3 regions of the Knoellia altitudinis genome follow, and region 3 is predicted to be linked to each of the others. Evidence: predicted binding sites of a transcription regulator. Region 3 holds the regulator's gene; each other region holds the start of a gene.

Region 1 (10,422 bases), 190 kb from region 3:
GTCCGAGGCTGTACGGCCTCGCTCTGCGCGGGGCGCGTCGGCTAGGGCGTCAGAGTGCATGGAAACGTTGAGGTCGAAGGTGCCGAAAGCGTCGACGATGGTCGGAGACGATCCCGCCGCGTTGTGGACGCGGTACTCGAATGCATCGTCCAGGTCGATGAAGGTCGAGTTCGCGCCTGTCGCGCCCTTTGGCACGTTGAGGTTGCTGACGTCAGGACGCTCGAGTCCGCCTGCATACAGCGTCAGGTAGGTGTTAGCCGTGGGGTTCGCCACGGTGGTGTTCGCCACGAGCGCATAGGTCTCCCAACCGGCGACAGTGTCTGGCGCCGTTTGCAGACGCGCCTCCCCAGCGCTCAGCGGCTTCGATGGACCGCCGATGCCAGAGCGGGTGTCCATAATGCGCTGAGGCGCCAGCGGCCGGAAGCGGAGGTAGTCACTCGAGTCGTCGTACACACCCACGAGGTCGACGATGACGTGCACCGTACCGGGGCCACGGTTGACGAGCTCGAAGCCCACCCCGTCGGCCGCGTTGGAGCCGTAATACTGCGCCGCTTGGACGGTCATGTTGGCGACGGACTGGTTCGCGGCATAATTGAGGATCGACGTGTCGCTGTTGTAGACGTTGCCGATGTATCCCGGCCCCGTGCCGCCGGTGACCGTGACATTCACTGCCAGCGCGGTGATCCTCGTGTTGTCAGCGTCGCTGACGCCGTAGTCGATGCCGATGCGCGTGCTGTCCCCAGGGGCGAAGGCCCCGTCGCCGGATCGAGAGTCGTACAAGCGAGTAGGCCCGAGGTTGACGTAGGTGCTCGGCCGCGAGGCAGGCGTAGCCGTCGGCAAGCCGTGGTAGTACCCCGTGACGTCCGCGAGAATGTGGGTCGTCCCGCTGCTGTTGTAGATCCTCACCCTGCCGTCGCTGCCGACGGGGATTGTGACCATGTTGGCCCGGTTAGTCCGTGCCGCCACATTGAGATTGGACGTCGCGGGACGCGGCGTGCCAGACGGGTAGACCGTGAGGAAGGTGTTGGTGGACGGCGCCACGGCAGTGAGGTTGAGGACGACAGCCGACACGCCACTAGGCACGTCCCCGCGTCCGGCCACCAGGATCGACAACTCCTTGCCCGCACCAACAACCCCCTTCGGCGCGCCGTTGCCGGTCCTCGTGTCCAACAGCCGTGTCCCTTGAGTCGCGGAGTAAGAGCCTTCGTCGCCCTCGAAGCCAGTCGATGCCGTGCTTCCCGCTGCTGTCGATGTGCGCAGCAGGCCCGCGTGGGCTGCGATAGCTGTGCTACTCGCTGCGGCCGTGCAGACGGTCGTGGCCACGGCGGTCGCAAGGAGCAAGCGCGTCCTTGAGGACATGGTGTCTTTCCCTCCCGATTGGCCGGCCCCAACGGCTAGCAGCAGCAGGCTAGACGAGCCAACGGATTCGACGACCCACTTTTGTGATTATTGCCCGCGTGCCGGCACGTCCTTGGGGCAATCAAGGACCGGGCGCCGCTCGCCTGATGGGTCGAATCACTCGGCCCTCGCCGCAGCAATGTGCTTGCCGGAGGCAGGTGGGGCACAGGGACCGTCAGGCGCCTCCGATCGGAACTCGACACGTCTTGAGGAACGTCCGCTCATGCCGCACGTCGAGCACTTCGTTGGTTTGATGCTCGACGAGCCTCCTCTCGGCCTAACGTGACCAGGTGACTCGGGTGGAACGGTGGGAGCGTCGCGCAGAAGTACCTCTTCTGTTGCTTGCGGTCGCCTTCCTCGTCGCATATGCCTGGCCGGTGCTTGACCCGCGCTTGGACTCAGACCTGCAGAGCTTTCTGACCTTGGCGTCGTGGACGATGTGGGGCGCGTTCGCGATGGACTTCGCGGCGCGCGTCTGGTTAGCGGAGCGCCGCGTCGAGTACACGGCCCGGCAGTGGTACGACGTCGCGCTCATCGTGCTGCCGATGCTGCGCCCACTGCGGCTGCTGAGGCTCTTGGCATTCGCCCGGGTCCTCAATCGCTCAGCAGCGAGCTCGTTGATCGGGCGGGTGTCAACGTACGTCGCAGGTGTCGCCATCTTGGCCGTCTTCCTCGGCGCAATCGCGGTGCTCGATGCGGAACAGGACTCCTCCGAGGCGAATATCGCCTCGTTCGGTGACGCGCTGTGGTGGGCATCGACAACGGTTACGCCAGTGGGCTACGGGGACCGGTTCCCAGATACCACCGAAGGCCGCTTCATCGCAGTCGCGCTGATGATCGTCGGTATCGCGGTGGTCGGTGCGGTGACCGCATCGATTGCGACCTGGATGGTGGGACAGGTTCAGCGCGCGAGCGATGGGGATACTCCACCCTCCGAGTGAGCCCGACGAACGTCCCCTCATGCCGCGATCAAGCGTGTGGTCGGGTTTGAAGACGTACACGAGAGATGGCGACCCGTCCGGCCAACTCGACGTGGCGGCTCGCGTCGGTATTGAACGTGAGTCTGGCGATCACAGGCCGCATGGGGCGACGCGATGCGCTCACGCGTGGGCGAACGGGTGAAACGCACCCATCTGCCGGCCGCGTTAGGTGCGTTCAGGGCTCTGCTGCAGCAGGGCTGCCGCGACAGCGGTCACGATGACGCCAAGGGTAAGGACGATGAACCCAGGGCCCGGCAGCGGGATGAGCGCCCCGCCAAGGGCGATGAGGGTCAGTCCGATTCCGAGCAACACCTTCAGCACGATCACATCCTTGACCGTCTCAATGGCTAGCGGTGGCCTGTCGCGCATCTGGCGCGTTTCGCGCTGTGCCGGGTTGAGGGCGGGTCGCAGGCCGCACGACAAGGCGCCTTCTGCGATGGCATGCGACGACCCCGGTGACAGCAGGGCACGACGACGTCGTTCGTGAACGTTCGCTGAGGAGCGAGCGCTGACACGCTCGCGTCTGCTCAGGGGTGGAGAGACTGGTCTGCCTCGACGAGTCGCAGGTCGGTGAACCGCACGACCAGACCAGAGCACGTGGGGGCGCAGCACAGAAGCCCCACGCTGAGCGGCCCGGGCGGCAAGGGTGCCACTCGGACAAGACGCCAGGGTTCGTCGCCGCTTCGGGCCCGGACCGTGAGCGCATTGCCCTTGCGACTTGCGCGCACGACCACGGCCTGGCCCAACCACTCCGGCACGGGGGCGACCGACCAGTCCGAGACGCCTCGCGTGACGACTGCTCCCAACTGCAGGACGCCGTCGGCCAGCTCGACGCCGGCCTTGATCCACTGCTCCGCGTCGGCGCGGATCAGCAGGCCCGCCTGGTCGAACTGGGCCGAGAAGTCAGCGATGAAGCTGACCTCAGCGGCCGTCCCGTCGGGGAAGTCGGTGAGCAGGGCGTGACCTGTGTCGTGAATGAAGCCGTACGACGTGGTGCGCCACAGGTCGCTGCCCTCCGCTGCGGTGACCAGCAGGTCGTCCTGGTCCCGGGCGACCTGCGGGGGTGGGTTCAACCAGTCAAGGTGCCGCCAACCCGTACGCCACCCGTCGGCCGGTCCTCGATCGCTCACGGAGTCAACCCTCCCACGACTGCCTGTTCGCGGGGTGGCGGTGACCTTCCGGTAGCGGTGTGTCCGTGCAGTTGCCTCGCCTCGGTTCTGGTACCACTGGAGCGTGGTGGCAGGGAAGACGGCGGCGGAGCACGAGGCCGGGGTCCGCGCGAGCCTGGCGTGGTACGAGGACGTCTTCGCCGTGCACGGGATCTCCACTCGGTCCGACGACGCCCTGTGGTGGGCACTGTCCGATCCGCCCCCGTGGCACTCCGCAGCCAAGACGGTGCGACGCGACGTCACGGTCGACCGCGTGCTGCGCGCCATGGAGCCGTTCGAGCACTGCTCCGTCGCCGACTCGTACGGCACGGTCGACCTCGCGCCAGCAGGTTTCCAGCAGTTGTTCGAGGCCGACTGGCTGCACCGCGAGGCGGCTTCCCCTCAAGCCAGCCTCCCCAAGGGGTGGGGCGTCGTCTCCGACCCTGACGAGCTGGGGAGGTGGAACGAGCTGCACGACTACACGGGGGTGCTCCTTCCGGCATTCCTCGAGCACCCGCGCTTCACCATCCTTGCCCAGCGAGAGAGCGAGGAGCTGGTCGGCGGCGCCGTGCTGCACGAAGCCGGGGCCACGGTGGAGCTGTCCAACGCCTGGGCCGCTGGAGGGCAACAGGAGGACGTTGCCGCCATGGTCGCGTGCGCGGCGGTCCTCCACCCCGGCCGAGCACTTGTCGGCTACGCGCACGGGGACGAGCTGGGCCGGTGGATCGCGGCCGGCTTCCACACCACCGGACCGCAGGTCGTGTGGGTGCGCTGAGCTGCCTGTCCCGATGGAGAGCGACAGCTCTTGACGGGCCCACTTGCATTTTGCAAGTATGACCGCATGAGCCTCTTCATCACCTGCCCCGTCCAGAGCGTCGAGCGCGCAACCGCCTTCTACACGGCCCTGGGCTGGACGCTCAACCCGGAGATGTCCGACCACAACGTGTCGTGCTTCGCCATCGCGCCCGAGCAGTACCTCATGCTGGGCAGCCGAGAGATGTACGCGAACATCGGGGGAGTCGAGGAGCTGGTCGGCGGACCGGACACACCCTCGAAGGTCACGGTGTCGTTCGACCTCGGCAGCAGGGAGGCGGTCGACGAGCTGGTCGACCGTGCTGGTGCAGCCGGCGGACGAATCGGTGACATCGACGACTATCCCTTCATGTACCAGCGCCAGTTCGACGATCCCGACGGCTACCACTACTCGCCGTTCTGGATGAAGCCGAACACCGACCCGACCGAGTGAGCGACCTCGCCGCGGCCCTCGAGATCGTCGGCAGTCGGTGGGCACTGCTCATCGTGGAGCGGCTGCTCGAAGGCCCGCAGCGCTACGGCGACCTTCAGCGCGAGCTCGGGACGCCGACGAACATGCTGGCGACCCGCCTACGCGAGCTGGAGGCGGCAGGCGTGCTGACCCGTCTGCCTCTTCGACACAACACACGCGCCTATGTGCTGACCGATCGAGGGCTCGCACTGGGCGAGGCGATCACTGCCCTCGGACGCTGGGGGGCCGAACGGTAGGAGTCCACGTCCGACGCGGTCTAGGTTGCCAACATGTCCGAGATCACGATCAGGTCGCTCACCTCGGAGACCTTTGACGACTTCGCAGCCCTCGTCGAGCGCAACAAGGGGATGTTCGCCAGCTGCTGGTGCACCTGGTTCCATCCCGATGACCGGGAGCCGGACGGGGCCGCCGAGGACAACCGGGCGTTCAAGAAGCGCCGGGTGGACGAGGGGATCGCGCACGCGGCGTTGGTCTACGACGAGGACCTGGCCATCGCCTGGGCGGAGTACGGCACACCTGAGGAGCTACCCGGCATCCACCACCGCAAGGAGTATCTGGCCACGGCCGAGCAACTGCCCGACTACCGGATCACCTGCATCCAGGTCGAGAAGGCCCACCGTGGCCAGGGGCTGGCGTCGGTTGCCCTGCGCGGAGCCGTGGACCTGATCGCGCAGGCGGGCGGCGGCGTGGTCGAGGGCTACCCCCACGACACCGGCGGGAAACGGAAGAAGAACTCGTCGTTCCTCTACAACGGCACCCGCACGATGTACGAGCGCGAGGGCTTCACCTATGACCGCCCCAAAGGCCTGGGCAACTGCGTGATGGTGCGGAAGGTGGCCCCTACCGACAGTTGACGGGCGTCAGGCGGTGCGGGCGGTGCTGATCTCGACGAGCTGGTCGAGGATGACTGCGGCGTCGGGCGCGACGCCCGTGGCCGCCGCGAGGGAGGTGCGGGCACTGGCGGCGAGACGGCTGATCTCGGACTCGACCGCGTCGACGGCTCCCGAGTCGGTGATGACCGCTCGAAGGTCGTCGACAGCGGTGGTCCCGAGGTTCGGGTCGCCGAGGGCGGTGCGGAGGAGCTGGCGTCCGGCGTCGTCGGTGCCGCTCAGGGTGTGCGCGATGAGCACGGTGCGCTTGCCCTCGCGCAGGTCGTCGCCGGCCGGCTTGCCGGTCGTCTCGGGATCGCCGAAGACCCCGAGGAGGTCGTCGCGCAGCTGGAACGCGTGCCCGAGGTCGAGGCCGTAGGAGGACAGGTGGGCGAGGTCGCTCTCGCCGAGGCCCCCGGCGGTGGCACCGATGAGGAGCGGGTGCTCGACGGTGTACTTGGCGCTCTTGTAGCGGATGACCCGCTGGGCGCGCTCGATGCGCTCGCTCGCCGCGAGGTCGTCCCACGGGCGGACCGAGTCGACGACGTCGAGGAACTGCCCCGCCATGAGCTGGGTGCGCATCCGGTCGAAGACCACGCGTCCTTGCGCCAGGTCCGACGCGTCGAGCCCACTCGTGGCGACCAGCTCGTCGGTCCAGGTGAGGCAGAGGTTGCCGGCGAGGATGGCGCCAGCCACGCCGAAACGCTCGTCGTCACCGCCCCAGCCACGCTCGGTGTGGACGGCTGCGAGCGCACGGTGGGCGGCCGGCATACCCCGTCGGGTGTCCGAGTCGTCCATGACGTCGTCATGGATGAGCGCAGCGGCCTGGAAGAACTCCATGGCGGTCGCGAGGCGGACGAGCTCGTCCGAGTCGGCGCGGCCGGCGGCGCGGTGGCCCCAGTAGAGGAACGCGGCACGCAGTCGCTTGCCCCCGGCGAGCAGGGATCCGACGCGGTCGAGGAGGTCGGTGACGTCCGGTCCGAGCTCGTCGAGGACGACGGCCTGGCGTCGCAGCTCCTCGTCGATGCAGGCCTGCACGCGTGCGCGGAGATCTGCCTCGTCCAACGGGCTGGTCACGAACGCTCCTCGCATCTCACGCATCTCACGGGGTGTGGGTCTGAGCCTACGGCCTGCCCACTGGACTAATCTCACCCCATGGCACCCCGCTCCATCCCCCAGCTCCTCTCGTCCGAGCGGCCCTCGGTGAGCTTCGAGTTCTTCCCGCCCAAGGACGACGTGTCCGAGGCGGCGCTGTGGGATGCCATCCGACGGCTCGAGCGCGTTCGACCCGACTTCGTGTCGGTGACCTACGGCGCCGGGGGGACGACGCAGGACCGCACCGTCCGGGTCACCGAGCGCATCGCGCGCGAGACGACCCTGACCCCGTTGGCCCACCTGACCTGCGTCGGTGCGTCCGTCGAGGACGTCCGCCGGGTCATCGGTCAGTATGCCGCCGCGGGAGTGCGCAACATCCTCGCCCTGCGTGGCGACCCACCGGGCGACCCCGGCGGCGAGTGGGTCGCCCACCCCGAGGGCCTCAACCACGCGACCGACCTCGTGGCGCTCATCCGCACGCTCGGCGACTTCACGATCGGCGTCGCGGCCTTCCCCGACGTGCACCCGGCCTCCCCGGACCTCGACCACGACGTCGACATCATGCTCAAGAAGGCCGACGCCGGCGCGAGCTTCGCCGTCACGCAGATGGTCTTCGACGCCGACAGCTATCTCCGCCTGCGCGACCGGGTCGCCGAGCACCGCGACCTGCCGATCACGCCCGGACTCATGCCGGTGACCAACCTCAGGCAGATCACCCGGATGTCGCAGCTCATGGGGACGCCACTGCCCAAGGCCGTCGTCGACCGGCTCGAGGCCGTGAGCGAGGATCCGGCCGCGGTGCGTGCGGTCGGCGTCGAGATCGCGACCGAGCTGGCCCAACGCATGCTCGCCGAGGGCGCGCCGGGGCTGCACTTCATCACGATGAACCGCTCCACGGCGACGCTCGAGGTCTACGAGAACCTCGGGCTGTCCGCCGGGGCTCGCTGACCCTGGTCCGAGTATCTCGGGTCCGCCGAACCTGAGTACGTGTACTGATCCGGCACCACCTTCGTTGCCGCCAGAGTGATCACGCGGCCGCGTGGCCGGGTCGGTGAGTGTGGAGGGGCGCTCGTCATCCCGGCGACGCGGCCGTCTCGCGTGTCGCGACCGGTGCGTCAGTCGACCTGGATCGCCTTGCCGCTCGTGATGCGGAGCAGCTCGTCGTACGTCGTGCGGAAGACGGAGTGGCTGTGCCCGGCCGCGGCCCACACCACGTCGAAGCTGCTGAGCGTCACGTCGACGACGGTGCGCAGGGGAGTGGGGTGCCCGACCGGCGCCACCCCGCCGATGGCGAAGCCGGTCCACTCGCGCACCTGCTCGGGCGTGGCCTTCTCGACGGCGGCGAGGTCGAGCAGGGCGGCGATGCGGTCCTGGTCGACGCGGCGACCACCCGAGGCGAGCACGAGGAGCGGCTCGGTCGAGCCGTCGTGACGGCGCCCGGCGAAGACGAGCGAGTTGGCGATCTCGGAGGGGGAGACCCCGAGTGCCTCGGCGGCGGCCCGGGCCGTGCGGACGGCATCGGGGAGATAGCGCACGACGGTCTGGACACGGTGTGTCGCAAGGGTGCTCAGCACAGCAGCGACCGAGGGGTGGTTGCTCAGGTCTCGTTGAGAGACGGCGTCCCCGGGCTGGCTCATCTCGTCAGCGTAGGGGCTTGACGGCGTGCTGTCCGGCGGTTGTACAGTGGAGGTGTTCGAACAGGCGTTCGAACCTTGGCGATCATCTCGATCGCTCTCTCACCTCCATCCCATCCTGCCTGAGGAGGCCATGTCGTGGTGCGCCGGTACGAAGAACGCGTCGAGGTCCGGGTCGAGGCCGCGGCGCCCGTCACGGATGGCTCGCTCGCCGTCCGGTGCCGCCCGCGTGCGTTCGTCTGGCGCGGCCGCATCCTCGTCGTCCGAGAGGTCCTCGAGGACTGGAGCGAGCGCCGGTCGTGGTGGCGCGACCTCGGTGACCTCGGTGCGCGTCCCGAGCGGCACGTCTGGCGGGTCGAGGCCGGCAGCGCCGCGGGCACCGGCGTCTACGACCTCGCCTCCGACGCCGCCGACGGCTGCAGCGACCCCTGGGTCCTGCTCCGGGCCCAGGACTGATCGCCGTGGGTGCTGCTCCTGCCCTCGCCCTGATCGAACAGTCCCGTCAGTGCCTTGCCGAGGCGTATGCCGCAGAGCTGGCTGCCGCTCGCTACGTCACCTCCCAGGATGCCGCGATGCGGGCCGCCGCCGCCCTCGTCGCCGGTCACTCCGGACGCGGACGCAGCCGTCAGGACCTGTGGCCGCTGCTCACGAACCACGCCCCGGAGCTCGGCGAGTGGGCCGACTTCTTCGCGCTCGCGGCCGTGCGTCGCGAGGAGGTCGAGTCGCGCACGGTCCGGGTGTCGGTGCGTGAGGCCGACGACCTGCTGCGCGCCGCCGAGACCTTCGTCGAGCTCGTCACGCTCACCCTGGGTATGCCGCGTGGCGAGCGTGCTGCTCGTCGGCTCGCCGCCGCTCGAGAGACGGCATGAACGACTTCGTCCACCTCCACGCCGCGTCCGGCTTCTCGATGAGGTTCGGGGCCTCCACCCCGGAGGACCTCGTCGAACGGGCCGCCGCCGACGGGCAGCCCGCCCTGGCCCTCACCGACCGCGACGGTCTCTATGGCGCGGTGCGGTTCGCGATGGCCTGCCGCCGGGCCGGCATCGACCCGATCCTCGGCGTCGACCTCGCCGTCGGTGAGCCCGTGACGGGGCGCCCCGTGCGCAAGGCCCGCACGCCGGTGCGTGGCGGCGCCGTCATCGACCCACGGTTGCCGCGGGTCACCGTCCTCGCCCGGGGCCGGGCTGCGGGCACCGGTCCCGGGCTCGGTTGGGCGGCTCTGTGCCGGCTCGTCACCGACACCCACCTGCGTGGTGAGCGCGGTGTCCCCGTGACGCTGCCCGACCTTCTCGCCCGCTGGTGCCGTGGGGGAGAGCAGCGCGAGGAGTGGGCCGGCCACCCCGAGCCGAGCCGGCTCAGGGTCCTCCTCGGACCGGACTCCGACGTGGGTCGGGCGCTCCTCGCCCGTCGCCCCGTCGAGGCCCGAGCCCGGCTCGAGAGGTGGCGGACGATCCTGCCACCCGAGGCGCTCGCCATCGAGGTCGTCGGCAACGGTGGACCCGAAGGCACCCCCGGCTCCCGCGTCCACGCCCGCCACCTGCTCGGCCTCGCCGACGAGGCCCGCGTCCCCGCCGTCCTCACCGCAGCGGTCCGGCACGCCGACCGCGACGGGGTGCGCACCGTCGACATCCTTGATGCCGCTCGTCGGCTGGTTGTTCTTGACTCACGCCACCTCGACCGGGTCACCGACGCCGGTCACCTCGCGAGCAGCGAGGAGATGTGGCTGCGTGCCCTCGAGATCGCCGGTGACAACGGCCGCGCCGCCCAGCTCGTCGGCGCCACGCTCGCGCTGGCCGACGAGTGCGTCCAGGACGCCCGCGGCGACCTCGGCATCGGCGCCGTCCACCTGCCCGAGCCGAGCATCCTGGGCATCGAGGCCGGGGTCGACCCGCACCAGGTCCTCACCGAGCGCTGTCGTGCCGCGGTCGGCGGAAGGTTCCCCGAGATCGGGGACGCGGCACGGCATACCGTGCTGTCCCGCCTGGACGACGAGCTGCGCGTCATCGCGGACCT
Region 2 (10,422 bases), on a different contig from region 3:
ACGGCGAAGAGCAGGGAGTCACCGGGCAGGATCGGGAAGAGCAGCCCGCACTCGATGAAGACGATCGCGACGCTGACCCAGAAGAACTGGGAGCCGAAGCGGTCGAGGAGCCACTGGGGGTCCATCCAGTCGGGGCCAAGCGTCGGCATCATCACGCGCGCAAGGGTATGCCGTGTGGCTGGGCGTGCGCTGGACGGCTCGCCCCCGTGGGTGGGTCACGTTGCAAAGTGCGAGCGTCGGGCGCAGGGTGGATGGGGACTGCACTCGACCGGAGGAGGAGCCATGCCACAGGGCAGGAGCGGTGCGAAGGACCCGGGTCCGAGCATCAAGGATCCGAAGCTCTACGAGGAGCTGCGCGATGACGGCGCGAGCAAGGAGAAGGCCGCACGCATCTCCAACGCGGCCGCAGCCAGCTCGCGCTCGAAGGTCGGTGAGCGCGGTGGTGAGGCCGAGAACTACGAGGACCGCACGGTCGACGAGCTGCGCAAGCGCGCGGGCGAGATCGGCATCGAGGGTCGCTCCTCGATGAACAAGGACGAGCTGATCGACGCCCTGCGCAACCACTGAGTCACTGGCCGGTGCGGCCGTCGATGCACTCCCGCAGCAGGTCGGCGTGTCCAAGATGCTGCGCGTACTCCTCGATGAGGTGGACGACGACATCGCGAACGTTGAGCTGCCCGTGGTGGTGGCCGTCGACCACGGCACCCATGTCGTCATGCGCCGCGAGCCATTCCTGGCCGTAGGCGACCTCGACCCGCCAGGCCGCCCACGCCTCGTCGACCGCGGACTGCTCGCCCACGACGTCGTTGAAGTCGGCGTCGGCGCCCCGCGGGCCCCAGAGCCGTTCCGGACTCTCTCCCGCCAGCGCGCGACGCCACCAGCCGCGCTCGACCTCGGCGAGGTGCCGCAGCAGACCCAGCAGCGACATCGACGAGGGGGGCACCGAGCGCAGCGCCAGCTGCTCCGGCGTCAGCCCCTCGCACTTCTTCTCGAACGCCTCGCGGCGGCTGTCGAGGTAGTCGGCGTAGTTGTCTCTCTCGCCCAGCAGGGGCTTCTCACTCATGCCTGCCATTGTTGGGCCCGTGAGTGACGAGCGCGAGCGCATTGCCGATGGCGAGGTCGGTGTCGGACCGTGGGAGGGGGCGTGGCCCGACGACGAGAGGCTCGACCCGGACCTGCTCCGCGACGGCGACCGCCGCAACGTCGTCGACGGCTATCGCTACTGGCGTCACGAGGCGATCGTCGCCGACCTTGACACCCGCCGCCACGACTTCCACGTCGCCATCGAGAACTGGGAGCACGACTTCAACATCGGCTCGGTCGTGCGCACCGCGAACGCGATGGGCGCCGCGGCCTTCCACATCGTGGGTCGACGCCGATGGAACCGACGAGGTGCGATGGTCACCGACCGCTACCAGCACGAGCACCACCACTCCACGCCCGGTGACCTGGCGACGTGGGCGGCAGCGAACGGCATACGCCTCATCGGGGTCGACAACCTGCCCGGCAGCCGCGCTCTGGAGACCTATGACCTGCCGCGGAACGCGATGCTCGTCTTCGGGCAGGAGGGGCCGGGGTTGTCCGAGGCGATGCGCGCCGAGTGCGAGGCGACCCTCCACATCGAGCAGTTCGGCTCGACCCGGTCGATCAACGCCGGCGCCGCGGCGGCCATCGCGATGCACGCGTGGGTGCGACGGCACGTGTTCGACCAGCCGATCGCCTAGGCTGTCTCTTCCCCCCATCACACCCTGAGCTCAGGAGAGGCACTTCGTCATGCCCATGAACGAGGAGCTCACGGCAGAACAGACCCATCTCGCGACCGCACGCGCCGAGCTGGCCCGCATGCGCGAACGCACCCTCGCCCTCGACGTCCAGGGCGGCAACGCGGCGTCGTCGGAGGCGCTCGCCGAGACCCTCTGGCGGCGTGCCCGCTCACTCGAGGACGATCCCACGACGGCACTCTTCTTCGGCCGCGTGGACCTCGACACCGACGAGCGTTGGTACATCGGTCGTCGGCACGTCACCGACGACGCCGGCGACCCGCTCGTCATCGACTGGCGGGCGCCGGTGTCGACGACCTTCTATCGCGCATCGCACTCCGAGCCCATGGGCGTGCGGCTGCGTCGCCGCTTCGGCTACGACCACGGCTCGATCACGGCGCTGGAGGACGAGCACCTCCTGGACGCGGCCGAGCCAGAGGCGCGCTCGCAGATCCTCGCCACGGAGATCGAGCGCCCCCGGGTCGGTCCCATGCGCGACATCGTCGCGACGATCCAGCCCGAGCAGGACGCGCTCGTGCGCGTCGACGCGACCACGACGGTCTGCATCCAGGGTGCGCCCGGCACCGGGAAGACCGCGGTCGGCCTGCACCGGGCGGCCTGGTTGCTCTATGCCTATCGCCAGCGGCTGGGGCGCAGCGGTGTCCTCGTCATCGGCCCCAACGAGGCCTTCCTCGAGCACATCGGTGCCGTGCTCCCCACGCTCGGCGAGGTCGAGGTCCGGCACACGAGCATCGAGGCGCTCACGGCGTCGGTGCCGATCCGGGCGACAGAAGAGACGGCCGTCGCACAGCTCAAGGGCGACGCGCGGATGGCTCGGGTGCTGCACCGCGCCGTGTGGTCGCACCTCGTGCCGCCCGAGGAGGCCATGGTCGTGCCGCGCGGGTCACGCGTATGGCGCGTGGCGACCTATGACGTCGCGCCACTGGTCGACGGGCTCGCAGGCCGCGAGATCCGTTATGAGGCAGCGCGCGCGCTGTTGCCGCAGCGGCTGGCCCACTCGGTGCTCGTGAAGATGGAGGCACTGGGGGAGTACCCCGACGACCGCGTCCAGGACGCCATCGCGCGCAGCGCCCCCGTCAAGGCGTATGCCGGCTCGATCTGGCCCAAGGTCGACGCCCGTGCGCTGCTGCACCGGTTGCTGTCGGATGCGGACGCGCTCGCGGCGGCGGCCGACGGGGTGCTGTCGCAGGACGAGCAGAAGGTGTTGCTCTGGGAGAAGCCCTCTCGCACAGCGGGATCCGCGAAGTGGACCCTCGCCGACGCGGTGCTGCTCGACGAGCTCGGTGATCTCCTCAACCGGACGCCGAGCCTGGGTCACGTGGTGCTGGACGAGGCGCAGGACCTGTCACCGATGCAGCTGCGGGCGGTGGGTCGGCGGTGCTCGACCGGGGCCGCGACCATCCTCGGGGACATCGCCCAGGGCACCACCCCGTGGTCGACGGCGTCGTGGGCCGAGAGCCTCGAGCACCTCGGCAAGCCCGACGGCATCGTGTCGGAGCTGCGTCGTGGGTTCCGGGTGCCGGCGTCGGTCATCGAGTTCGCGGCCCGGTTGCTGCCCCAGGCGGCCCCTGGTCTCGCAGCGCCGGAGTCGGTGCGAGACAACCCTGGTCGGCTCGACCTCGTTCTTGTCGCGGGCGCAGGGCTCGTGAGTGCGGTTGTGACAGAGTTGGATCGGCTGATGGCACTCCCGGGCAGCATCGGCGTCATCGTGCCGGACGCCCGGGTCGCTGACGTCTCTCGAGCCCTGCAGGCCGCCGGGATCGAGCACGGCACTCTTGGTGCCACGCACGGCGACGTCGAGCACCAGGTCGACGTCGTGCCTGCGACGGTGGCCAAGGGCCTGGAGTTCGACCACGTCCTCGTGCTCGAACCGGCCGAGATCGCCGCGGCGGAGCCCGACGATCGGACCGGTCTGCGGCGCCTCTACGTCGTCCTCACCCGAGCCGTCTCCGACCTCACCGTCGTCCACTCCAAGCCACTCCCTCCGGCTCTGCAGGATGAGCACCCCATCACGTGAATTCCACTGCGCAAGTTGCGTGTTCAGCCCAACCTGGTTGTGGACAAAGTTGATCGTGGAACACATGTTCGAGTAGTGTGGGGTCATGGAGAGCACTGCTGCGACCGCCGTCCTGGAGGGCCGGTATGCCGCGTTGTCTGCTTCGGCTTCCACGTTGAGTTCCGAGGAGCTTCTGGATGTGATCGAGTCGGCGCAGCGGGAGAAGGACGCGGCGTCGGCGCGGCAGGCGGTGGCGTTGGCGCACTGTCGGCGCTTGACTCGCACGTGCAGGAGGACGGCACGTCGGTCGAGGTGCACCACGGGTTGGGGTACCAGCGGTTGGATGCCCCGGAGCTGGCTGCGCCCCGGTTGGGGTGTTCTGTCCATGTCGCGACGAACCGGGTCCTGGATGCGATCCGTCAGCTGACCCGGACCCCGGCCGTGGTCGATGCGATGGCCTCGGGTGAGCTGGACGAGCAGCGGGCGCGGGTCGTGACGGAGGAGACCGAGTTCCTGTCGGCGGAGTCCGCGGCGGAGGTGGTGGACCGGGTCAAGGGCGTGTGGGGGCAGCTGACGACCGGTCCGTTGCGCCGGCTGCTGGCGCGCACGGCGGCGCAGGTCGACCCGGACGCGGTGACCGCGCACGCGCAGGACGAACGCGCCCGGCGCGGGCTCACCCGGCGCACCGGGGTGCACGGCACGGACCACTGGCGCGGGGACTTCAAGGTGGAGCAGGCCCGGACCGCGTGGGCCGCGGTGACCGAGCGTGCCCGCCAGCTCGTGCGTGTCGACCACTTGCACCTTGTCACCGCCGAAGCGACACATCGCGACCTCCGCGCCTCGAACCGCGCCACAGTCGACCCCGCCGACATCCCCACCACCTTCGAGGAAGAGCTCATCGAGCTCCTCGGCGGACCCGACAACGCCGCACCCCGCGCCTACCCGGTCTCGTTCGACATCGACGGCAACACCTACGGCAGCCCACCACCCACGATCGACCTCGACCACAGCCCCAGCTGGAAGCGCTACCGGATCGACCTCCTACCGCGACCACCACAGCACCCGCAGACCATCCCGTTCTAGAGGGTCCAGGCGAGCACGGCGAGTCGGGGACCGGCGTGGAGGCGAACGGCATACAGCGCTTCTGGCGGCATCGACCTTGGCTCGTCCACGAGTTCCGGTCGAGTTGTCGATTCGGCTGTGGTTCGCTCGTCAGGGAAGTGAGGTCGCACTCGCGCCCTCGCATCCAGCCGACCACAAGGAGATCCCGATGAGCCGCTTTCTCGTCCTGCTGCCCGCACCCGAGGCGGAGTGGGCTGAGCTCCCGCCCGAGGAGCACGAGAAGGGGCAGCGTTCCCACGAGCAGTTCTACCGCGACCTCGCCGCCGGTGGGCACGAGATCCTCGCCACGAGCCCTTTGGAGCCTTCGGCGCAGGCCGTGTCGATGCGCCCCGGCAAGGACGGTGGTGCGGCTCTCGTCACCGAGGGCCCGTTCACCGAGTCCGCAGAACAGGTCGTCGGCTTCTATCTCCTCGAGTCCGAGGACGCTGACGACCTGAGGCGCATCTGCGAGCAGTTCGCGGCCCGTGGTGAACACCTCGAGCTCCGCCGGTTGGCCTGAGAGAAGGAGAACGTCATGAAGGAATACGTCGTGCTCATCGTCGGAGACGCCGACCGCTGGTGGACGTCGATGACGGAGGAAGAACGAGCAGCCGGGTATGCCGCATACACGCGTTTCGACGAAGAGCTCGGCAAGCGTGGACACACCGTGACCGGCGGCGCCGAGCTACAGGGCAGTGCGACGGCGAAGTCCATCCCGGCAGGCGGCGGCCCCGTGACCGACGGTCCGTTCGCGGAGTCGGCGGAGCAGGTGGGTGGCTTCTACCAGGTCCAGACCGAGGACCTAGACGACCTGCTCGACTGCTGCCAGCTGATCGCCCAGCTCGGCGACGCCATCGAGGTGCGGCCGGTCAACACCCCCGAGGACCGTGCGTCATGACCTCCCGCTATGTCGTCCTGCTCCCGGGTGACGAGTCGTCGTGGGAGGAGGCGTCGCCGGAGCAGCGCGACACGGTCTATGCCCGGCACCAGGAGTTCGCCGACCGGCTCACGGCCGGGGGGCACTCGGTCGTCGGCGGCGCCGAGCTGACGCACTCTCGTGAGGCCAAGCTCGTCCGGGCGGATGCGGCGGGGAAGGTCGTCATCACGGACGGGCCCTACGCCGAGACGGCCGAACAGCTCACCGGCTATTACGAGGTCGAGACGGACGACCTCGACGACCTGCTCCAGGTCGTGGGCATCCTCGCGGGTCCCGACCACGGTCGCACCGGGATGGGCGGCGTCGAGGTGCGTCGCGTCGCCACCGCCGAGGGCCGGGAGTCATGAAGCGCTACCTCGTCCTCCTGGCCTACGAACCGGGTGGCTGGGAGGCGGCGACCCCCGAGGAGCGACAGGTCTACGTGGACGGGCACAACGCGTTCCACGCCTTCGTCGACGAGCACGGCCGCCGGGTCAGCGGCGCGGCCTTGGCCGACGCCGACACGGCGACGACGATCCGACGCCGTGACGGCAGGGCGCTCGTGACCGACGGACCGTTCGTCGAGTCGGTCGAGATGATCGGTGGCTACTACGACATCGAGCTCCCCGACCTCGACGTCGCCATTGCGGCCGCGTCCATGCTGCCGCCGGCCTACACGGTCGAGATCCGGGCCGTCATCGAGCTCGACGACGCCGGTGAGCAGGTCGGATGACCGCACTCGAGCGCGTCGTGCGCGAGGAGTGGGGCCGACTCGTCGCCCTGCTCCTCGCGCAGTTCCGACGGCTCGACCTCGTCGAGGACGCGCTCGCCGACGCCGTCGCCACGGCCCAGACCCGCTGGCCGGACGACGGCGAGCCCGACAACCCCAGCGCCTGGCTCGTCACGGCAGCCCGGCGTCGCATCCTCGACCGGCTCCGTGCCGAGACGATGGCCGCACGCAAGGAGCCGCTGCTCCTCGTCGAGGCAACCCGTCAGCCACAGGAGGGCGTCATGGCCGATGACGGCTCGCTCGTCGACGACGACCTGCTCCGCCTCGTCCTAATGTGCGCCCACCCCGCGCTGCCGCCGGAGGGTGCGAGCGCCCTGTCGCTGCGGCTCGTCATGGGCATCTCCACCGCGGACGTCGCCCGGCTCTTCCTCGTTCCCGAGGCGACCATGGCAGCCCGGATCACGCGTGCCAAGAAGAAGATCGTCACCGCGGGGATCCCGTTCGCCATCCCCGGGACCGATGCCCTCGGTGAGCGGCTCGACGTCGTGGCCCACACGGCATACCTCGCCTTCACCGCCGGCTACGCGCCCGGCAGCGGGCCAGACCTGCTGCGCGCCGAGCTCGCGGGTGAGGCGATCCGGCTCGCCCGCGTCACCCACGCCCTGAGGCCCACGGACACGCTCGCCCACCTCATCGCCCTCATGGCACTCCAACACTCGCGACGTGACGCTCGGGTTGCACCCGACGGGTCGCTCGTGCTCCTGCCGGACCAGGACCGTCGCCGCTGGCACCACGACGAGATCGCCGAGGCCCTGGCGCTGCTCGAGGCGACAGAGCCACCGGTCCCCGTCACCGCACTGTCCGAGAGCTTCCGGCTCCAGGCGCGCATCGCCGCCGAGCACGCGACCGCCCCGTCACCCGAGGCGACCCGCTGGGACCGCATCACGACCCTGTATGCCGTGCTCGAGCAGGTCACCCCCTCACCTGCGGTGCGTGTCGCCCGCGCCGTGGCCGTGGCAGAGGCAGAGGGTCCTCGGGCCGGGCTGCTGCTCCTCGACGGCGTCGAGCTGCCGGGGCACCGCCTTCCTGCCGTCCGCGGGGAGCTCCTCGCGCGGGCAGGGGACCGTGCGGGCGCCAGTGAAGAGCTCGCACGAGCCATGGCGCTGTGCGACAACGTGATCGAGCGCGCCCACCTCTCCAGCCGCCTGGGCGAGCTGGCGTAGCCCTCGGACGTCGGCGAGGGTCATGCCGTGGTTCGCCGACCCGGTTACTGGCCGGTCGTTGGGCACGCCTGTCGCCACAAGCACCCCTCGTGGAAGGATCGACTGAAGATCCTGCTCGCCGCTTCCAAGGAGAACCCATGCCCATCGCCACACCCGAGATCTATGCCGACATGCTCGACCGGGCCAAGAACGGCTCGTTCGCCTACCCGGCCATCAACATCACGTCGAGCCAGACGATCACCGCGGCGATCCGTGGCTTCGCCGAGGCGGGCAGTGACGGCATCATCCAGGTGTCCACCGGTGGCGGCGAGTATGCCTCCGGCTCGACGATCAAGGACATGGTGACGGGGTCGCTCGCACTCGCGGCCTACGCCGAGCAGGTCGCGAAGAACTACCCCGTCAACATCGCGCTCCACACCGACCACTGCCCCAAGGACAAGCTCGACGGCTTCGTGCGTCCGCTCATCGCAGCCAGCACCGAGCGGGTCAAGGCCGGCGGTCTGCCGATCTTCCAGTCCCACATGTGGGACGGCTCGGCGGTGCCGCTCGAGGAGAACCTCGTCATCGCCGACGAGCTGCTCGCGCTCTGCAAGGCGGCCAGGATCATCCTCGAGATCGAGGTGGGTGTCGTCGGTGGCGAGGAGGACGGCGTCGACAACGAGATCAACGACCAGCTCTACTCCACGCCCGAGGACGCCATCGCCACCGCGCGGGCGCTCGGCACCGGTGAGGAGGGCTACTACATGACCGCCCTCACCTTCGGAAACGTGCACGGCGTCTACAAGCCGGGCAACGTCAAGCTCAAGCCCGAGGTGCTCAAGGCAGCGCAGGACGCGGTGCGCAAGGAGTTCAACACCGCGAACGACAAGCCGTTCCACCTCGTCTTCCACGGCGGCTCCGGCTCCACGGCGGAGGAGATCGCGGCTGCTGTCGACTACGGCGTGGTCAAGATGAACATCGACACCGACACCCAGTACTCGTTCACGCGCCCGGTCGTCGAGTGGATGTTCCGCAACTACGACGGTGTCCTCAAGATCGACGGTGAGGTCGGCAACAAGAAGCAGTACGACCCCCGCGCGTGGGGCAAGGAGGCCGAGGCCGGCATGGCTGCCCGCGTCCGCGAGGCCTGCGAGCACCTCCGCTCCGCCGGCACCCACCAGGCCTGAGGCCGACGATGACGGAGAACCTCCTCGGCATCCCCGAGACCCGCCTCCCCGAGGACCCGGCAGCGCGCCTGCTCGACGAGGGCGTGGCTGCGGACCAGGTCGCTGCCGCGAACCCGACCTCGTCACTGGCCTGGGCCACCCTCGCCGAGGACGCCCTGGCCGACGGCCGGACCGTCGAGGGCTACGCCTATGCGCGCACCGGCTACCACCGCGCGCTGGACTCCCTGCGCAAGAACGGCTGGCGTGGCCAGGGCCCCGTCCCGTGGGAGCACGAGCCCAACCGCGGCTTCCTGCGAGCACTGGCCGCGCTGTCCAGGGCGGCGGGACTCATCGGCGAGACCGACGAGCAGCGCCGCTGCGCGGACTTCCTGCGTGACTCCTCGGCCGCCGGCGCGCGCGAGCTGGGACTGTAGGCAGCACGACACAGCCGGCCGGGCGGCATACCCCCGGTCTGCCGCACTAGCTCACGGCACGGCAAAGAGGGGCTCGGACCACCAGGTCCGAGCCCCTCTGTCCCCTGCCAGGGACGCCGCGCCGAGGCGCTCGCTCGTCCGTGAGTGTCCCCTGCCACCTCGGGACGAACGTGCGCCCATCATGCACTCTGCACAGACATTTCTGCGACACTTAGATGCCAATGGCAGCAACCTGCCGTCCCTCCCACACGGACCAGCACACAGGAGCGACCCATGGCTCGAACGCGCCCGGACGTCACGTCGCCGGGCCGACTCCTCGAGGAGTACTTCGACCGCGAGGACGTGCGGATCGAGGAGCGCTTCCGTGACCTCGGCCAGGTGCGGGGTCTGCTCGAACGGCTGCGCGAGTCCGGTCCTACGCATCCCACACCGGGTGTCGAGCCGATCAGCGACGACATCGCTCCCACGGTGGTCCAACGACTCCTGCACGAGGGCAGCGGGATCCTGCGCAACGTCGTCATGGTCGTCGACTCAGGGCCGGCCCTCGACGACGTCACCATGCGCGACAACCAGCAGTGGATCAGCGATGGCAACCTCCAGCGCACGATCTATCCGGCCGCCGCGCTCGACACCCCGCAGGGCCTGCAGTGGATGCGGTCCTGGGCCGGGGTGGGTGAGGAGCAGCGACTGCTGCCCCAGGTCGGCTCCGAGTTCGCGGTCTTCGGCGAGGCCGGGGCTGTCGGGCTGGCGCGCTGGGGCGATCTCGGCTCCGGCTACGTGCTCGTCCGGGACCCGTTGCTCATCTCGACCCTCACGGCCTACTTCGACCTCGCCTGGGAGCACGCGCACGCCGTGCCCTTCGCTGCGAGCCTGCCCGGAGACGAGCGACTCCTCGAGCTGCTCGGCATGGGGCTCAAGGACGAGGCGATCGCCCGTTTCCTCGGTATCGGGCTGCGCACGGTCCGGCGTCGTATCGCAGCCCTGATGTCGGTCCACGGTGTCGACACCCGCTTCCAGCTGGGTGCCGCGCTCGCCGCCTCACGAGGCCAGACGGCGACGGACCGCGTGCGGCACACCCGTTAGGCTGCTGCCATCG
Region 3 (10,422 bases):
CCCAGAACTCGCCCGTCCCCGTGACCGTCATCGACAGCCGGTCGATGGGCATGGCGATGGGGTATGCCGTCCTCGCCGGTGCGGCTCTCGCCTCCCGTGGCGTGTCGGCCGAGGAGGTGGCGGAGGCCGTGCGTGCCAGGTGTGCCGCTGCGACCGTCGTGTTCTACGTCGACACCCTCGAGCACCTGCGGCGCGGCGGGCGCATCGGGAAGGCCAACGCCCTCGTCGGCTCGGCCCTGGCGATCAAACCGATCCTCGGTCTGGCGGACGGCTCGATCGTCCCCCTCGAACGGGTGCGCACCTCCTCCCGTGCCATCGCCCGGCTCGAGGAGCTCGCGGTCGAGGCAGCCGGCACGCAGGCGGTCGACATCGCCGTGCACCACCTCGACTCGGCCGAGCGGGCCGAGAAGCTCGCCGAGCGACTGCAGTCGCGCATCGACGGCATCAAGGACTTCATGATCGTCGAGCTGGGTGCCGTCGTCGGCGCGCACGTCGGCCCGGGCACCTTGGCCATCGCGGTCAGTCCACGAGTCTGACTGCGGGCGCGCCGTGAGCCTGACCGTCCCCGGCCTGGTCGTGGTGACGCTGCTCGTCGCGACCGTCTGCTTCGCCATCGGGGGCATCAACCCGGCGACCATCATCGGCCGGGCCCGCGGCATCGATGTGGCCCAGGTCGGCTCGCGCAACCCCGGTGCGACGAATCTCGGCCGTGTCGCCGGCAGGAAGTGGGGGATCGTCGTCGGGTTGCTCGACGTGCTCAAGGGATTCGTGCCGACGTTCGTCGTGCTGCGGACCCTGGGCACGTGGATCGCGCTCGCCGCTGGGGTGGCGTGCGTGCTCGGGCACATCTACAGCCCCTACCTCGGTGGTCGAGGTGGCAAGGGCGTGGCCACCTCGCTCGGGGCGATGCTGGCGGTCGTGCCCTGGGTGGCACTCGCGGCGTTCGTCGTCTTCCTGGCCGCGTTGCCGTTCGTCCGGCGGCTCGGCAACGCGTCGGTCATCGCCTCGACGTTCCTGTTCGGCGCGGGGGTGTGGCTCACGGTGCGGGCCGGCACGACGGTGGACCGGGGGGTGGGCGTCTGGCTCGGGCTCGTGTCGCTCATCGTGCTGGCCCGGCACCGCCGCAACATCGCGGCGTGGGCGGGGCGTCTCGGCGGCTGAGGTTTGTCCACAGACGGGCGGCCGGCCGGTGGCCGTCCACAGATGGTCCGGACGGAGTTGGGTCACGCGCCCGGCGTTCCTAACGTCGCTGTATGCCGCCCCGCCGTGATCCAGATGCCGTCTCACCGCGCGCTCTGGCGAGGGTGCGAGGTGGCGCCACCGTCGGTGGCCGTGGTGGCGGTGGCCGGGACGAGGGTGGCGAGGATGCCCGGCTCGACGCCCACGACCGTGGTCGGCACCGACCGCTCGAGGTGCCGCGCGGTCCGGTCTTCGAGCTGCCGGTGAGCCTGCGCGGGGCTCGCTGGGTGCCGAGCCGGTCGGCGGTGATGGCGGTGCTGGTGTTCGTCGTGCTCGTGGCCGTCGTCTTCGGCGTGCGGGTCTGGCTGGCTGGTGGTGGTGGCGGGGCATCCCTGACCACAGGTGCTGCGACGGAGCCCACGGGGGTGAGCCGCGGGACCTCGACCCTGTCGCGAGCCTCGCCCAGTGGCTCGAGCTCAGGCGGTGGGGGCGGAAACGGTGCAGCCGCGACCGCGGGCGCGCCCGGTGCCTCCGGAAGCGCTGGTGGCGCTGGTCCCAGCGGCACCGCAGTCGTGCACGTCGTCGGGCAGGTGGCCAGGCCCGGTGTCTACCGGATGAGCGCCGGTGCGCGGGTGGGCGATGCGGTGGCGTCGGCGGGTGGGGCCTCTCGGACGGCCGACCTGACAGCGGTGAACCTGGCACGGGTGCTCGTCGACGGAGAGCAGATCGTCGTGCCCAGGCCGGGCGAGGTCGTCGCCGGGCCCGGGGCAGGAGCCAGTGCTGGCTCGGGTGCCGCCGGGGGCGTTGGAGCGGGTTCCGGCGCCGCTCCTGCCAGCGGCACGGTCTCCCTGAACTCGGCTGACCTGCCCGCCCTGGACACCCTGCCCGGTGTGGGACCCGTCCTCGCCCAGCGGATCCTCGACTGGCGCACCGAGCATGGCCGGTTCACGAGCGTCGAGGAGCTGGGCGAGGTGAGTGGGATCGGCGAGAAGCTGCTGGCCCAGCTGACCCCCAAGGTCACACTGTGACGGATCCGGATGCCGCGGAGCTGCGGGCCCGTCGGGACGCGTGGACGCGCGAGGTCATCCGCTTCAGTGACGTCCGGCTGCTCGTCCCGGCGCTCGCGGCGTGGGCCCTCCTGGCAGGCACGCTGACCTGGTCAGCCGGGCCGCGATGGGCGGTGTCCGTCGCGCTCGTGCTCCTCGTGCTCGTGCTGCAGCTCTGGGGTCGCGGCCGCCCACTCGTCCTCGTGCTGGGTGTCGCTCTGCTGGTGCAGGTCGCCGGCAACGGCCAGCACGCTCTGCGCGGCCTGGGGGACCTCGACGACCTGACGGCGGCCCGGGCAGTGGTCACGGTCGAGGCGACCATCACCTCGGATCCGGTCTTGCTCGAGGCGAGGGGCGGGAGTGAGCCGGTCGTCATGGCACGGGCCAGCGCCCATCGGGTCGACGGGCGGGGGAGGACGACGTCCGCGCACGCGCCGATCTCGCTGAGGGGCGACGCGACCCTGCTCCGGCTGAAGTGGCACGAGGGCGTGCGGTTGCGGGGGCGTCTGGCACCGCCGCAGCCGGGCTACCCCGAGGTGGCGGTGCTGCGGGTCTCGAGCCAGGAGGTCACGAAGCCGGCGGGCGTCGTCGCCCAGGTCGCCGAGCACCTGCGGGCGGGACTGCGCAGGGCCGTCGACCCCACTCCGGCCGACGCACGCGGCCTGCTGCCCGGGCTCGTCATCGGCGACACCAGCCGCACCCCGGCCGACCTCACGGACGCCATGCAGGCGACGGGCATGACCCACCTCACCGCGGTGAGCGGCTCGAACATCGCTGTCGTGGGTGGGTTGGTGCTCGGGCTCTGCGTCCTCATAGGAGTGCGACGGCGGTGGCGCCCGTTCGTCGTCGCGCTCGCGATCCTCGGGTTCGTCGTCCTTGCCCGACCCGAGCCGAGCGTCGTCCGCGCGGCCGCCATGGGTCTCATCGGGCTCATCGGGATGAGCCGATCGCGCCGCGCCGCCGGGCTGCCGGTCCTCTCCGGCGCGATCGTCGTGGTGCTGGTCATCGACCCGTGGATGGCGCGGTCCTTCGGGTTCGCCCTGTCGGCCCTCGCCACCCTCGGCCTGCTCCTCTTCACCCGACCGTGGGGCGATGCCATCGCCGCGAGACTCCACCCCAGGGTGGCCTTCATGGGCCCGGCCATCGCCATACCCGTTGCGGCACAGGCGATGTGCGCCCCGCTCATCGTCCTGCTCCAGGGGTCGGTGAGCATCGTCGGGGTCGTCGCCAACCTCGTCGCCGCGCCCTTGGTGGCTCCGGCCACGGTCGCAGGGGTGGCGGCCGCTCTCGTGTCGGTCGTCGCCGACGCGCCCGCCCAGCTCCTCGGCTGGCTCGGAGCCGTGCCCACGCTGGTGATCGCTCGGACCGCGCGCGTCATGGCTGACGTCCCGGGCGGCACGCTGCCCTGGCCCGACGGCCCACCGGGTGCGCTGCTGCTCGCAGGGCTCACCCTGACACTGTTGGTCACCGGGCGATGGCTCGGGCGTGCCGCGGTCGTGCGACCACTGCTCGCCCTCGCCGTCGTCGCCCTCAGCGCGGCGATGACCATCCCGACGCGGGTCGTGACGTGGCCTCCCGACGGCTGGCGCGTTGCCTTCTGCGACGTCGGCCAGGGTGACGCGGCAGTGGTCCGCACCGGCCCTCGGCGCGCGCTCGTGGTCGACGTCGGGCCCGAGCCGGCCTCTGCCGACGGCTGTCTCGACTCGCTCGGTGTCGAGGTCGTCGACGCCGTCGTCCTCACGCACTTCCACGCCGACCACGTCGAGGGCCTGCCCGGGGTGCTCGGCGGTCGGGAGGTCGGACAGGTCCTCGTCTCACCGGTGGCGGAGCCGGGACACCAGGTCGGTGAGGTGACCGGCTGGACGCGAGCACGCGGCATACCCGTCTCTGCCGTTGCGGCGGGGGACCGGCTCTCGTTCGGCGAGGCCACCGCAGAGGTGTGGGCGCCCGTGCGCCGCATCGCGGCCGGCTCGGTGCCCAACAACGCGAGCATCGTGCTCGCCGTCCACGTCGGTGAGGTCGACGTCCTGTTGCTCGGCGACGTGGAGCGGGAGGCAGCGCACGACCTCGTGCTCAGGATGCGACGAGACCCCGAGATGGCCTCTGCTGCGGGCGAGTTGGACGTCGTCAAGACACCCCACCACGGGAGCGCGAACCTCGACCCCGCCCTCATGGCCGCCGTCAGAGCGCCCGTGGCGGTCATCAGCGTGGGCAAGGACAACGACTACGGACACCCGACAGCTGCACACCTGAGCATGCTGAGGAGCAACGGGTATGCCGCCTACCGCACCGACCAGCGGGGCCACATCGCCGTCGTGGAGCGGGGCGACCGGCTCCAGGTCGTCACCGCCAGGTGAAGGTCAGCGGGCAGCGGCCTTCTTGCGGGTCTTGGCCGCCGACGCCTTGGCGCTCTCGACGAGCGCGTCGAGCGTGGCCCTGACCGCCGGGACGCGCTGGAGGTCGGGCGTGGTCACGGCGACGATGTGGCGGCGCGAGGCCGGGGTCATCGGGAGTGCCGCGACGTCCTCGTGGTGGACCGTCTTGAGGATGAGGTCGGGGATGACCGCGACGCCGAGCCCTTCGGCGATGAGTCCCATGACCGCCACGTAGTCCTCGGTCTCGTAGGCGATGTCCGGGACGTAGCCCGCGGTGCTCGCGAGCTGGAGGAGGTGGCCTCGGCAGCGGGGACAGCCGGCGATCCACGTCTCGTCCTTGAGGGCGGCCATGTCGACGTGCTTGGCACGGGCGAGGTCGTGGGTGCGCGGCACCGCGAGCAGAACCTCGTCGTCGAGGAGGGGGGTGGTGACGAAGGCGTCGAGATCCTCCTCGCCGCGGCCGAGGTCGGTGCCCTCGTAGACGAAGGCCACCGCGAGGTCGCACTCCCCGGCACGCAGCGCGGCCAGCGACTCGCGCGGCTCGCCCTCGCTGAAGGTTATGGAGACGCCCGGGTGCTCGGCCTTGACCTTGGCCAGGGCCTTGGGGACGAGGGTCGCCGAGGCGCTGGGGAAGGCCATGAGACGGACGCGGCCGGAGCGCAGGCCGGCGATGGCAGCGACCTCCTCCTCCGCGGCGTCGAGGGCCGACAGGACGGGTCCGGCGTGGCGGGCCAGCACGGCACCGGCCTCGGTGAGGCGCACGCTGCGGCCGATGCGCTCGACGAGTGTCGTGCCCGTGCGGGTCTCGAGGCGACGGACCATCTGTGAGATGGCGGGCTGGGAGTATCCGAGGGAGAGGGCCGCCGCGGTGAAGCTGCCCTCGTCGGCGATGGCCCGCATGACGCGGAGGCCGGCTGCATCGATCATGGATGAATCCTATAACGCCCAGTTATCAAAGGGCCAGTCCTCTGCACACCGCGTGATGCGCTGACGGACGAGGGCAGGGCGTATCTGGCGGTGGTGCCGAGCCCTCCTCTCCAGCATGAAGGCCACGATGCGAAGGCGGACAGCCCGCCGCAGCCACCACCCGGACGTCAGCTGTGACGCCCTCGGCCGGTGGCACTGGAGGTGTCAGTGCGGAGCCGGAGCGTACGCGGGCGGGTCGGCAACCGACTGGCGCTGGATGGTCACGGGAGCGCTGGTCCACCAGAGCGCCTGCCCCGGCGAGTGAGTCCGGGCCCGCTCGGGGCGACCTACGATGGTGGGGTGAGTCGAGAGGTGTCCGTGGGTGAGGTCGCATCGCTCCTGCGCGACCGCGGCCCTGCGTTGGTCCTGACCGGCGCCGGCCTCTCGACCGAGAGTGGCATCCCGGACTACCGCGGGCCTGACGGCCAGCGGCGGGTGACGCCGATGTCGCATCAGGAGTTCTGTGCGACCAGTGCTGCGCGACAGCGTTACTGGGCGCGCAGCTTCATCGGTTGGCAGCGCTTCTCCGTCGCCGAACCCAACGCCGGGCATCGGGCCGTCGCCGAGCTCCAGCGCGTCGGCGCGATCGGCACCGTCATCACCCAGAACGTCGACGGCCTCCACCAGGACGCCGGCACGCGCGACGTCATCGAGCTCCACGGAAGCCTTGCCGACGTGGAGTGCCTCACCTGCGGCGAACGCACCGACCGTGACCTCGTGCAGGCCTTCATGGACGATGCCAACCCCGGGTTCGCTTCTCTCGCTCTGGGACTCGTCGGCGACGGTTCCAGGGTGAGCAGCCAGATCCGGCCCGACGGCGACATCGTCCTTGCCGATGACGCCGTGCAGACCTTCGTCCCGCCTCGCTGTCTCGTGTGCGGGGACGACACCCTCAAGCCAGACGTCGTCTTCTTCGGCGGCTCGGTGCCCAAACCACGGGTCGAGCAGTGTTTCGCCCTCACCGAGGCCGCGCCGGTCCTCGTCGTGCTCGGGTCGTCGCTCAAGGTGATGAGTGGATACCGGTTCGTGCGCCGCGCCGCGGCACACGGCATACCCGTCGTCGTCGTCACGTTGGGCCCCACGCGTGGAGACGCCGAGACGACACATCGGATCGATGCGCCGCTCGGCGTCACGTTGACCGCCTTGGCGCGGGAGCTGGCCGCGCGGCTGGGGTGAGCCCAGCCGCTCAGATGCGACGCAGGACTGCGGTGACCTTGCCGAGGATCGTCGCGTGGTCGCCGTCGATGGGGTCGAAGGACGGGTTGTGGGGCATGAGCCAGACCTTGCCGTCCTTGCGCTTGAACGTCTTGACCGTCGCCTCGTTGTCGAGCATGGCGGCCACGATGTCGCCGTTGTCGGCGTTCGGCTGCTGACGCACCACGACCCAGTCACCGTCACAGATCGCGGCGTCGACCATCGAGTCACCGACGACCTTGAGCAGGAACAGTGAGCCCTCGCCGACGATCTGCTTGGGCAGTGGGAAGACCTCGTCCACCATCTCCTCGGCCATGATCGGCACACCGGCGGCGATCCGGCCGAGCACGGGCACATAGCTGGCCTCGGGCCGCGCGTCGCCCGAGCCGGTCGGGTCGAGGTCGGCGTCGATGTCGTCGGGAGCTGCTCCACCCCGGTAGCCACGGATGTCGCTCGGCGTGTCGGGGGAGATGACCTCGAGCGCACGGGGCCGGTTGGGGTCGCGGCGCAGGTAGCCCTTCTTCTCGAGGGCGTGCAGCTGGTGCGACACCGAGCTGGGAGAGGTGAGGCCGACGGCCTGGCCGATCTCACGCATGCTCGGCGGGTAGCCACGGCGGTCGACCGAGTTGCGGATGACGTCGAGAACCTTGCGCTGACGCACCGTCAGGGTGCCGTCGCCCGGGTCCCGGTCGGGCAGCTGGTGGACGTCGGCGTCGTCCTGGCGGCGCTTGTCGCTCATGGTTCGTCTCCTCAGAAGGCGTTGTCAGTGGCGCCTGATTGGCTTTCTGACATGAGCACAGCCTACGGAGTTCGAGCAGGTGTTTCAAACATCTGTTCGACGCGTGTCTTGAACTCCTCGAACATCCGTGCTAGAAATCGTACAAGCGTTCGTTCGAACACCGTTTCGAGCGGGACACCGATCCAGGAGGACACCATGAGTGCAGTTGCAGTGCTGGACGGCACGACCATCGGGTATGCCGCGCCGCGTCCGGTTCCGCGTCGCTCGACGCAGCCGCGCCTCGTGTCGATCCCCACCGGGGCGTCGGTGCCCGTGTTCGCGGCGCCGGCGCTGAGGGTCACCCGAGCCGGTCGTCTCGTCCTGACGACCATGGTGCTCCTGGTTGCCCTGGTGGTCGCCTTCGTCGCTCTCACGGGAGGAGCGGCCGCGTCGGCGCCTGCCGTGACGGTGACGGTGCAGCAGGGGCAGACCCTCTCCGAGATCGCTGCCCAGCACCTCGCCGGGGTGTCGGTCGCGACCGGTGTCGCCGAGCTGCAGGCGGCCAACGACCTTGCCACGGCCCAGGTCAGGGTCGGCCAGACCATCGTCATCCCCCAGGGCTGACGCACCACGCTCCGAGCCGCTTCGACCCCGGTTCGGTCCTGAGTCCTTGGATGAGCTTCGACCCCTCTCCGACTCAGCATGGAGGGCGCCCCGCCAGTCTTCGCGCGGGGCGCCCTTTGCTGTGCCCGGCGTCGTCCGCGACGTGTGGCGCACGAGCGCCATCCTTGGGCCGCAATCGGGGCATCGGGTGTCGCTGCTGGGCAATAAGTCCGGGCCGGCGGGGCTTGGACCTCTCATGACAGATCAGTCGAGTGGGCGAGTGCAGAAGGTCAAGCAGCTGCGAGTGGTCGTGGAGGCGGAGGACTACGACACCGCGGTCCGGTTCTATCGCGACGTCCTCGGCATGGACGAGATCGCGGCGTTCTCCTCGGGAGGGGAGGACCGGGTCGCGATCCTCGAGGCTGGCCGGGCGACCTTTGAGATCGCGAGTCCAGCGCACAAGGTGGCGATCGACGCCGTCGAGGCGGCGGGAACGCCGAGCCCGAAGATCCGGATCGCGTTCGAGGTGGACGACGCCGAGTCGGCGACTCGCGAGGCGGAGAGTGCTGGAGCAACCGTCGTCGCAGAGCCGGTCCTCACCCCATGGATGTCGCTCAACTCCAGAGTCGACGCTCCGGCGGGCCTCACGGTCACCTTCTTCGAGGAGACCGAGGACTCGCACGAACGGGCCGAGCGCGACGGGTTCGGCACCAACGACGCCTGACCCGATCCACTTGCGAACCAGCGTGTCGCGCGCTGCACATGGGGCCGGCCAGCAGCCTTGGCGTCTCCGCGACTTCTGGCACTCCCAGCCCGGCTGGATCTAGGGCTACAGATGGGCTGCTCAGCGAGGCGTCAGACGCCTCGCGCTCAGGCGAAGACGAGGTTCAGAGGTAGGTCGTGGAAGGCCGCCAGGAACTGCGCGGCTTCGGCGATGCCATCGCGTTCCGCGGGGTCGAGGTCGGCCTCCAGGCGGACGGTGACCGTGACGCGCCTGGGCTCGGTCTTGCGCTTGAACGTGCCGAGGTCGTGCCCATCGACGACGACGATCCCACCGGCAGCTTCGGAGATGAGTCGGGTCCGGTCCGTGTCGGGGTTGCTCCTGGGGAAGCCGGTGGTGGGATAGGTCAGTGCCGCCTCGTCGAAGGTCGACAGCAGGTATGCCGTGTGCTTGAGCGACGTGCGCGCCGTCACCGTGGGGTCGTACCAGAGGGTCTCGCCCTGGCACTCGACGGATTCGAGAGGGTGCGTCGACTGCAGCGAGCTGGAGGTCATGATCTCCGCTGTGGCAGAGCGGATCTCGGTGAGGGTGAGGCCGCTCCAGCGCTGGAGGTCGCGCTCGGAGGCAGGGCCGTGCCCGGCGTGGAACCGGTGGGTCAGCTCGACGAGTGCCCTCTCACGCGACCACGTGTCCGCCTCCGCTGCCGGGATCGTCTCGTCGACCAGGGCGTAGGTGTGCTCGGTGCCTCGGGGTGGCCCGGAGCAGATGACGGCTCTCACCTCGGCGCAGATCAGCTGGTGTGCCATCGTCTCGCCCGGTCCCGGCAGGCCTGCAGCCGCGAACTCCGGTCCGATCTCCTTGCGGGTCATGGTCCGCCCTCCGCGAAGGAGCTCGCGCAGGAGGTCGATGCCCCGGTCGACGATCTCGGGCGTGAGTCCCAGCTGGCGGTGGCGGGCGGGCATGGCGGCCTCGACCTTGCCGCCGGTGAGCGCCTGGATCCAGCGAAGGTCCTCGGGCGCGACGTGGTGCCACGTGGGTCGGAGGATGTGCGTGCGCACCCAGCCGCCGGCCGACTGCTCGGCCAGCACGGCGGCATACGTGATGGCGCGTGAGCGCATGGCGAGGGAGTGCGCTGCGAGAGGTGCGTCCTGGCTCTGGACACAGGTGAGCAGACGGACAGCGTCGGCAGCTTGGGGGAGCGGCGCGGACGAGAGGCGCTGGACAGCGAGGCGTCGCCGGATGACCCAGTCGCGGGTCACGTGTCGGGGCATGGCCACATCCTGCCGCGATCAGGCCAGCAGGGTTCGGCGCATCGTGAGGCGAGGCATCTTGCTGGCCGTCGCCCCGGTCGTTCCGACCACCTCGAAGCCACAGCGCCCGAACATCGCCCTGGTCCCGACGAACGCCAGCGTGAGGTCCATGCGGCCCTGCGGGTCGACGGGATGGGCCTCGACGGCGGGCGCTGCGTTGGCCCTCGCGTAGTCGACCGCACCCTCGATGAGGTGCCGGGTCACCCCGCGTCTGCGAAAGCCGCTGCGGACGACGACACAGACGATGCTCCACACCGGGAGGTCGTCGGTCGGAGGCATGAGTGTGGACCGCTCGAGGCGGGTGATCTCG

Evidence for each region. Region 3 encodes LexA, which represses DNA repair genes until DNA is damaged. Its sites were predicted from a motif close to TCGAACANNTGTTCGA; they were not measured.
Region 1: ACFQW8_RS15730 (YbaK/EbsC family protein) is a predicted target of LexA. The motif match lies at 8,469-8,484, and genes of this name have one in related genera.
Region 2: ACFQW8_RS09975 (DUF222 domain-containing protein) is a predicted target of LexA. The motif match lies at 3,855-3,870, and genes of this name have one in related genera.

Annotation. Positions count from the first base shown of each region.
Region 1 is NZ_JBHTDK010000002.1:197,993-208,414, forward strand. Features, by position in the region: gene ACFQW8_RS15680 (hypothetical protein) at 1-1,170, opposite strand, end outside; gene ACFQW8_RS15685 (potassium channel family protein) at 1,689-2,339, shown strand; gene ACFQW8_RS15690 (hypothetical protein) at 2,544-2,699, opposite strand; gene ACFQW8_RS15695 (DUF1349 domain-containing protein) at 2,906-3,451, opposite strand; gene ACFQW8_RS15700 (hypothetical protein) at 3,612-4,301, shown strand; gene ACFQW8_RS15705 (VOC family protein) at 4,368-4,772, shown strand; gene ACFQW8_RS15710 (winged helix-turn-helix transcriptional regulator) at 4,769-5,047, shown strand; gene ACFQW8_RS15715 (GNAT family N-acetyltransferase) at 5,081-5,665, shown strand; gene ACFQW8_RS15720 (polyprenyl synthetase family protein) at 5,672-6,757, opposite strand; gene metF (methylenetetrahydrofolate reductase [NAD(P)H]) at 6,836-7,723, shown strand; gene ACFQW8_RS15730 (YbaK/EbsC family protein) at 7,891-8,412, opposite strand; gene ACFQW8_RS15735 (DUF6504 family protein) at 8,548-8,865, shown strand; gene ACFQW8_RS15740 (SAV_6107 family HEPN domain-containing protein) at 8,871-9,278, shown strand; gene ACFQW8_RS15745 (DNA polymerase III subunit alpha) at 9,275-10,422, shown strand, end outside.
Region 2 is NZ_JBHTDK010000001.1:2,113,986-2,124,407, forward strand. Features, by position in the region: gene ACFQW8_RS09950 (DedA family protein) at 1-152, opposite strand, end outside; gene ACFQW8_RS09955 (DUF7218 family protein) at 283-567, shown strand; gene ACFQW8_RS09960 (DinB family protein) at 569-1,063, opposite strand; gene ACFQW8_RS09965 (TrmH family RNA methyltransferase) at 1,083-1,724, shown strand; gene ACFQW8_RS09970 (HelD family protein) at 1,780-3,798, shown strand; gene ACFQW8_RS09975 (DUF222 domain-containing protein) at 4,063-4,860, shown strand; gene ACFQW8_RS09980 (YciI family protein) at 5,048-5,398, shown strand; gene ACFQW8_RS09985 (YciI family protein) at 5,414-5,776, shown strand; gene ACFQW8_RS09990 (YciI family protein) at 5,773-6,162, shown strand; gene ACFQW8_RS09995 (YciI family protein) at 6,159-6,527, shown strand; gene ACFQW8_RS10000 (RNA polymerase sigma factor) at 6,524-7,747, shown strand; gene fbaA (class II fructose-bisphosphate aldolase) at 7,885-8,913, shown strand; gene ACFQW8_RS10010 (DUF3151 domain-containing protein) at 8,922-9,326, shown strand; gene ACFQW8_RS10015 (helix-turn-helix transcriptional regulator) at 9,600-10,409, shown strand.
Region 3 is NZ_JBHTDK010000002.1:10,284-20,705, forward strand. Features, by position in the region: gene ACFQW8_RS14825 (DegV family protein) at 1-536, shown strand, start outside; gene ACFQW8_RS14830 (glycerol-3-phosphate acyltransferase) at 550-1,161, shown strand; gene ACFQW8_RS14835 (helix-hairpin-helix domain-containing protein) at 1,254-2,207, shown strand; gene ACFQW8_RS14840 (ComEC/Rec2 family competence protein) at 2,204-4,582, shown strand; gene ACFQW8_RS14845 (LysR family transcriptional regulator) at 4,586-5,527, opposite strand; gene ACFQW8_RS14850 (Sir2 family NAD-dependent protein deacetylase) at 5,867-6,742, shown strand; gene lexA (transcriptional repressor LexA) at 6,753-7,499, opposite strand; gene ACFQW8_RS14860 (LysM peptidoglycan-binding domain-containing protein) at 7,695-8,102, shown strand; gene ACFQW8_RS14865 (VOC family protein) at 8,362-8,805, shown strand; gene ACFQW8_RS14870 (winged helix DNA-binding domain-containing protein) at 8,952-10,073, opposite strand; gene ACFQW8_RS14875 (GNAT family N-acetyltransferase) at 10,092-10,422, opposite strand, start outside.